2 regions of the Mesorhizobium sp. NBSH29 genome follow, and region 1 is predicted to be linked to the other one. Evidence: riboswitches for the same ligand, from Rfam matches in the RefSeq annotation. Region 1 holds a riboswitch; the other holds the start of a gene.
The links. Region 1 has a riboswitch for cobalamin ahead of bluB (5,6-dimethylbenzimidazole synthase). Riboswitches for the same ligand answer to the same signal wherever they lie in the genome.
Positions count from the first base shown of each region.

Region 2: another riboswitch for cobalamin. It lies ahead of GA830_RS07760 (DUF1636 family protein); the one in region 1 lies ahead of bluB (5,6-dimethylbenzimidazole synthase).

Region 1 covers NZ_CP045492.1:1,993,026-1,996,427, reverse strand. The annotation lists gene GA830_RS09855 (DUF2277 domain-containing protein) at 1-92, opposite strand, end outside; gene GA830_RS09850 (exodeoxyribonuclease VII small subunit) at 137-388, opposite strand; gene GA830_RS09845 (histone deacetylase family protein) at 392-1,318, opposite strand; cobalamin riboswitch at 1,467-1,650, shown strand; gene bluB (5,6-dimethylbenzimidazole synthase) at 1,702-2,421, shown strand; gene ribB (3,4-dihydroxy-2-butanone-4-phosphate synthase) at 2,741-3,402, opposite strand, start outside.
Region 2 covers NZ_CP045492.1:1,549,541-1,552,942, reverse strand. The annotation lists gene cobN (cobaltochelatase subunit CobN) at 1-212, opposite strand, end outside; gene cobW (cobalamin biosynthesis protein CobW) at 233-1,270, opposite strand; gene GA830_RS07760 (DUF1636 family protein) at 1,267-1,632, opposite strand; cobalamin riboswitch at 1,779-1,984, opposite strand; cobalamin riboswitch at 2,072-2,279, shown strand; gene GA830_RS07755 (CbtB domain-containing protein) at 2,316-2,495, shown strand; gene GA830_RS07750 (CbtA family protein) at 2,511-3,269, shown strand; gene cobU (bifunctional adenosylcobinamide kinase/adenosylcobinamide-phosphate guanylyltransferase) at 3,262-3,402, shown strand, end outside.

The DNA of each region.
Region 1 (3,402 bases):
AGCTTGCGGACAAACTGGAGCGCCGCGTCGCTAATTTCGTCATGGGTGGCGGGCGGTTCGAAGTTAAACAACGGTTTGATGTTGCGGCACATGCGTTGGCTCCTGTGCTTGCCTCACGCCGATCAAAACGGTTGGGCTAAGCGCCGTCAAGCGGCTCGGTGCCGGTCGGCTTGCCGTCGCGCGAGAGGCGGATCTTTTCAACCTTGTCCTCAGCTGCCTTGAGCAGACGGTCGCAATGGGCCTTTAAAGCCTCACCCCGCTCATAGATGCGGATGGACTGGTCAAGTGGCACCTCGCCACGCTCGAGGTCGTCCACGATCGATTCCAACGCCTTAAGCGCCTGTTCGAAACTCATGGCCTGGATATCAGCGTTCAGTTCGGTGTCCATGGCCTATCCCTTCATCAATCTTTTTACGTGCGCACCGACCGAAAAGGAAAGGCCCTGCAGGTCGTAACCACCTTCAAGCAGGCTGACCAGCCGATTGCTGGAAAACCGCTCTGCACGGTCCATAAGTTTGCCTGTTGCCCAGTCGAAGTCTTCTTCTGTGAGATTTATCTCAGCTAGGGGGTCGCGGTGGTGGGCATCGAATCCCGCCGAAATGATAATCAGATCGGGGCGGAAATTGTCCAGCGCCGGGAGAATGCGCGAGAGAAATGCCTCTCGAAAAATATCGCTGCCAGTGCCGGCTGTCAGTGGCGCGTTGATAATGTTGCCAACGCCGGTTTCATGCTTTGCCCCAGTTCCCGGGAACAGTGGCATCTGATGCGTTGAGCAATAGAGAACGCTTGGGTCTTCGTAAAAAATGTCCTGCGTTCCATTACCATGGTGAACATCCCAATCAACGATCGCCACCTTTTCAGCGCCATGGCGGTTTTGTGCGTGGCGGGCGGCTATCGCGGCATGGTTGAAAAGACAAAATCCCATTGCCGTTTCTTTCTCGGCATGATGGCCTGGGGGTCGGGAAGCGACGAATACATTGTCTGCGACGCCCGCAAAGACATCATCCACAGCGGCGTTGGCTGCACCAATAGCGGTGAGCGTGGCGTCCCAGCTTTTGGGACTGACCGATGTGTCGCCGTCGATTGTTACGATGCCGTCGTCAGGGATCGCCTTGCGGATCTTTTCGGCGAACCTCTCCGGGTGGGCATAGAGGATTGTCGCCTCGTCGCCGAATGGCGCTACGATGCGATCCAGCGGAGAATAGATCTCGTCATCCAGCACGCGTTCTATGGCGCGCAACCTGTCGGGACGCTCCGGATGACCGATGGGCGTGAGATGTTCAAGAAAGATTGGATGGGAGTACAGCCTTGTAACCATGTCCCGATATAGGCGCCCGATGCCGATTTGGCCATGCGACAAGCCGCTGTTCAACAGGGTTTAGGCGCAGCCCCATACTTGGCAGGTCAAGCAGGAGCATTTGGATTGCGCCAACCGCAGCGGGAGGATGGCTATTGCGGCAAAAAACGATATGAACGGCGTGCTAGGTGCCCGCAGCCATGCGGGAGAATCGGGAACGCGGTTGAAATCCGTGGCGTGCCCAACGCTGTAAGGGGGATCGCGCCGGCATATGTCACTGTTCTACGGAACGGGAAGACGCCGGATGCGGGATGAACCCAAGCCAGAAGACCGGCCAGGCAAAAATGTGTCCGCTGCATGGTCAGGCAGGGACCCGTTTCGTTTGATCGCAAGGGGACAACGCGATGCCGGCAGATTTTATTCAACACTCGAAAGCTGCACCCTTCGGAACGACCGAGCGCGCGGCAGTCTATGAGGCTATTTTTACGCGTCGAGATGTTCGCAGCAATTTTCTTCCCGACCCGATTAGCGATGAAGTTCTGGCGAGGTTGCTGTCGGCCGCTCACCATGCGCCCTCGGTGGGATACATGCAGCCCTGGAATTTCATTGTAATCCGCGATGACGAGCGGCGGCGAGAAGTGCGCGATCTGTTTGTCGCCGCAAGGCAGAGCGAGAGCGAAGCAATCGAGCCCGATCGGCGCGATCTATATCGGCGCCTGAAACTGGAAGGCATTTGCGAGACACCCCTCAATTTGTGCATCACATGCGACCGCAGCCGCTCTGCCGACTCGCCGCTCGGGCGGTTTCACAACCCGCAGATGGATCTTTTCAGCACGGTCTGCGCGGTGCAGAATTTCTGGCTGGCGGCACGTGCCGAAGGCATTGGCGTCGGCTGGGTCAGCATTCTGGAGACTGAGGCGCTGAAACAGTTGCTTCACATCCCCGACCACGTGGTCCCCATCGCCTATCTCTGCGTGGGCCACGTTTCACAGTTTGCGCCAAAGCCTGATCTCGAGAACGCTCAGTGGGGTTCCCGTTTGCCACTGGCCGACCTCATTATGAGTGAAGTGTTTTCTGGATCTGGCGAAAAGGCTCTGAAAGCAGCTGCAGCAAGTAGCCGCTAAAATCGGAGTGAGCCAGTCTCACCCTCATCCACCGTTTGGAGCCGCAGGCCCTCAAGCAGAAATTTGAAGGTGATTGGCGTTCGGACTGATTGAACACCGTGTGTCGATGCTGTGATCCGGTTGATTACCAGTATAGGCATGGCGCTCGGCGCATTTATTTCCGGCTGGGTGGTCGATACTTTCGGCGCCCAGCACGGCTTCTGCGTCTCTGTCGCTTCCGGCGCACTGTCTCTTGTAACGGTGCTCCTGGCCCAGAGATTGCTATCGGTAGACCGCACTACATCTGGTGCAGCTCCTCAGCCCGCAGAGTAGAGCGTTCTTACAGGATTTCGGTCTTCGCGATGCGGATGCCGAACCCTTCCAGCCCAACATAATGGCGTTCGCGCGAAGCGATTAGGTTGATTGAGGAGATGCCAAGATCTTTCAGTATCTGGGCACCGAGACCTATCTCGCGCCACTCGCTCTCACGGCTTCTTGCTTCTTCATGGTCTTCACGATCACTGGGAGCTGGACGAGAGCGGCCTTGATGCGCCACGCCTACCGATCCTTCGCGCATGTAAACGATAACGCCCCGTTTGCCACCCATCGATTTCATGACCGATTGCAGTTGATCGGTGGTTCCAAACACATCCGATACGACATCTTCCGAATGGAGACGCACCGGCACGTCTTCACCATCCCGGATGTCGCCGAAGACGATGGCCAGATGATGCATCGTTTCCCACGGCAATGTGTAGGTGTAGGCCTTCGCCGGACCTCCCGGAGTTTCCATATCAAAGCATTCGATGCGCTGGATCAGCGTCTCCTGACGCTGGCGGTAAGCGATCAGATCGGCGACTGATACTTGTTTCAACCCGTGCTTTTCGGCGAATGACGTGACCTGAGGGCCACGCATGACCGAACCTTCATCATTGACGAGTTCGCAGATGACGCCAATCGGCGGCAGGCCGGCGAGTTTGCAAAGGTCGACGGCTGCCTCGG
Region 2 (3,402 bases), 440 kb from region 1:
CACAGATCGACAGACATCGGATGGCGCAGTTCCCGCAGCGGTGTCAGTTGCAGCGAGGGTGCATCCGACCCGGCAAGCCGGTGCGCTGCCGCAAGGCTTGCCAGATCGCTGTCGGTAAAGGACAGCGCCACAATGTCCGCAGGCGGCTGTTTCAGATCGACCGGTTCGGCCAGATCATCCAGCGTTGCAGATGTTGTGGTGAGAATGTGCACCGCGGATCAGCCTTTCCTGCTCAACCAGCAAGAATGGTTTCGATGGCCGGGCGATTGAGACCTTTGAGCCCTATCACGACCAGACGGCTTTTGCGTTCTTCGCCGGGCGCCCAGGCGCGGTCGAAATGATGGCTGACACGCGCGCCTACTGCCTGCACCAGAAGACGCATGGGCTTGCCCGCTACATCCACGAAGCCTTTGACGCGAAGCACGTTCTCCGCTTCAGCGGCTTGCGCCACTCTCGCCGCCAGATCAGCCGGTGTGGTGATTGCTGGAAGCTCTATGACGAAGGTGTCGAAATCATCATGTTCGTGATCGAATGCGCCATCATGATGGGTTTTGCGGTTTTCGATGTCGTCTTCGACTGCCAGGCCGAGACCCAGAAGCACCGAGGCATCTACCTTGCCATGGCTTGCCGGGACGACTTTCACTGCGCGCGCCATATGGGCCGAGATGATGGCATTGGCACGTTGGCGCCCGGCATCATCCATCAAATCGCTTTTGGACAATATGATGAGATCGGCACACGCGATCTGGTCTTCGAAGACTTCCTCTACCGGATCATCATGATCAAGCGTGTCGTCTTCCTGCCGCTGCGCGTGAAGGGCATCCATATCATGAGCCACACGGCCTTGCGCCAATGCCAGGCCATCGACCACAGCGATGACCCCATCGACGGTGACGCGGCTTTTGACTGTTGGCCACTGGAATGCCTGAACAAGCGGTTTGGGCAAGGCCAGGCCTGAGGTTTCAATGAGGATGTGATCAACGCGCGGCTCCAGCGCCAGAATCTTGTCGAGTGCGGGCACGAAATCATCCGCCACGGTGCAGCAGATGCAACCATTGGCCAGTTCAACGACATTTTCCTCCGGGCAAGCGTCAATGCCGCAACCTTTCAGAATATCGCCATCAATCCCGACATCGCCGAACTCGTTGACGATGATTGCAAGGCGCTTACCACCGGCATTCTCCAGCACATTGCGTAAAAGCGTCGTCTTGCCGGCACCGAGAAAGCCCGTGATGACGGTGCAGGGAACGCGCTGTGAAGATGCAGTCATTTTAATTCCTTCAGAGGATTAAGAGGCGGGATGCGGGATATCAGCCCGCGTTTGAGGCTGTCGGGGCGACCACGCCATGGAATGAGGCCATCGGTCGATCCAGCAAAGAGTTCAGCGCCCGCAACGAGGTCTGCGCCACTGTTGATGGTGAGTTCGCCAAAGACATAGCTCCAGCTGCCCGGGCGCACCATTGCTGCGCTGAGGCGGCGTTTGCAATTGCCCAGACACTCCACTTTCTCAATGCGGACATTGGTTCCCGAGGCCGCGCGAATGGCATCCTCGGCCAGATGTTCTCCGGCGCGCGGACGCGCATCTGAGCCCGTTTCATCGCGGCAGTTTTCGCAGATGAGTACCGTGACCATTGTCTCGGCTTCGCGTTCATCGGGACTGGAACTGATATCCACACTGCACTCCGGTTCAAATCTCGTGGGGTGCAGCAAAGGGTCCACCAGCGCCATTCAACAGCGCGGTGTTTCCATAGCCGGGTTCCAGGGCACCCCGCCCGGATCCGGTTTCGTGTTCGATGGCAGGTCTCCTGGCTCGCGAGTCGGCACCTTCTCCCACCTTCCCGGGCAATAGCCCAGTGGCATTTGGTAGAGGCTCTTCGCTTACAGTTGCGGGGACAGCTGTGGTTTAGGGGCATTTCTGCCCGGCACCACATTCCCTTTTCACCCTCTCCGTTGCCGGAGAAGGACCATCGGCAGGGGGAAATTACGCGGGTGGCTGACATGATGTCAACGCGCTTCGCGTTCTGGCCCAAAGTCAGCCGGCAAATTCGGTTGCCCGGCGGCGAAGTTCGTTTATAGTCGCGCTGTCGTCGGTTTTCGATAAGAACCGAAAGAGGGAATGCGGTACGGAAAGCTCAGATGAGCCGATCCAATGCCGCGGCTGCCCCCGCAACTGTATGCGGCGAGTTCCTCCCCAAATGCCACTGGATCAATTGTCCGGGAAGGCGGGGAAGGAGCATTGACCCGCGAGCCAGGAGACCTGCCGGCGACACGACTGCAACCAAGGCCCTCGGGTGGAGGGCGAGAGGAATATGAAATTGACCACTGCAACACACACGACCACAAGCGCAGCTTCTTCGGCGTCGCGCGCATTTCAGCTTGGCCTTTCGGCTCTGCTCGGGCTCTTCGTTATCGGCTTTGTCGGCTTCTCACATATGGAAGTCGCCCATAACGCCGCGCACGATTACCGCCATTCGATGGCTTTTCCCTGCCACTGAGCCGGAGCTTGATCCATGACCCTTTTTCGTAACGTCGTGTTCATCGCGGCGATCGCCGGGCTATTGTCAGGTATCGCCATGGCGGCCATGCAGACTTTTGCCACCGTGCCGCTGATCTTGGCGGCGGAAACGTATGAAAACGCAGCACCTGCCAACCATGACCATGATACGCAAGCGGCCAATGCCGGAGCAGCAGCTACAACGCCCGTTGTTGAAGCTCACGCGCATGGCGAGGATGCGTGGGAGCCTGCCGACGGTTTTGAGCGCTTTGCCTATACAGCGGCTGCGAACATCGTGACGGCAATCGGCTTTGCGCTGGTTCTGGTGGCAGTATCGGAAGCGCTTGGCGGTATTCTGTCCTGGCGTCAGGGGCTTTTCTGGGGGTTCGCCGGCTTTGCTGTCTTCACGCTGGCGCCGGGCCTTGGCCTGCCGCCCGAACTGCCGGGCATGCCTGCCGCCGATGTTTCGATCCGCCAAGCATGGTGGATTGGCACGGTGTTGGCTACTGCCGGGGGGCTGGCGTTGCTTGCTTTCCGCAATTCATTGCCGTTTGCGCTTCTCGGCGTAGCGTTGATCGTAGCGCCGCACATCATTGGCGCGCCGCAACCAGTGAGCCATGGCACCGCTGTTCCGGCTGAGCTGCTCCGTCGCTTTGTCGTGGCGGCGACGCTGACAAACCTGATGTTCTGGATGGTTTTGGGCGCTGTCGTCGGATTGTTGCGCTCCCGTTTTACCGTGGCGGGCGAGCCGGTACTGAAACGCGGCCTTGCCTGATCAAGCGAGATTAACGCTCCTTTTCGGCGGTGCGCGCTCCGGCAAGAGCGCGCATGCCGAACGGGAGGTCACCAAACTTCCAGCTCCCTGGGCCTATATCGCTACCGCGCAGGCGTTTGACGATGAAATGGCC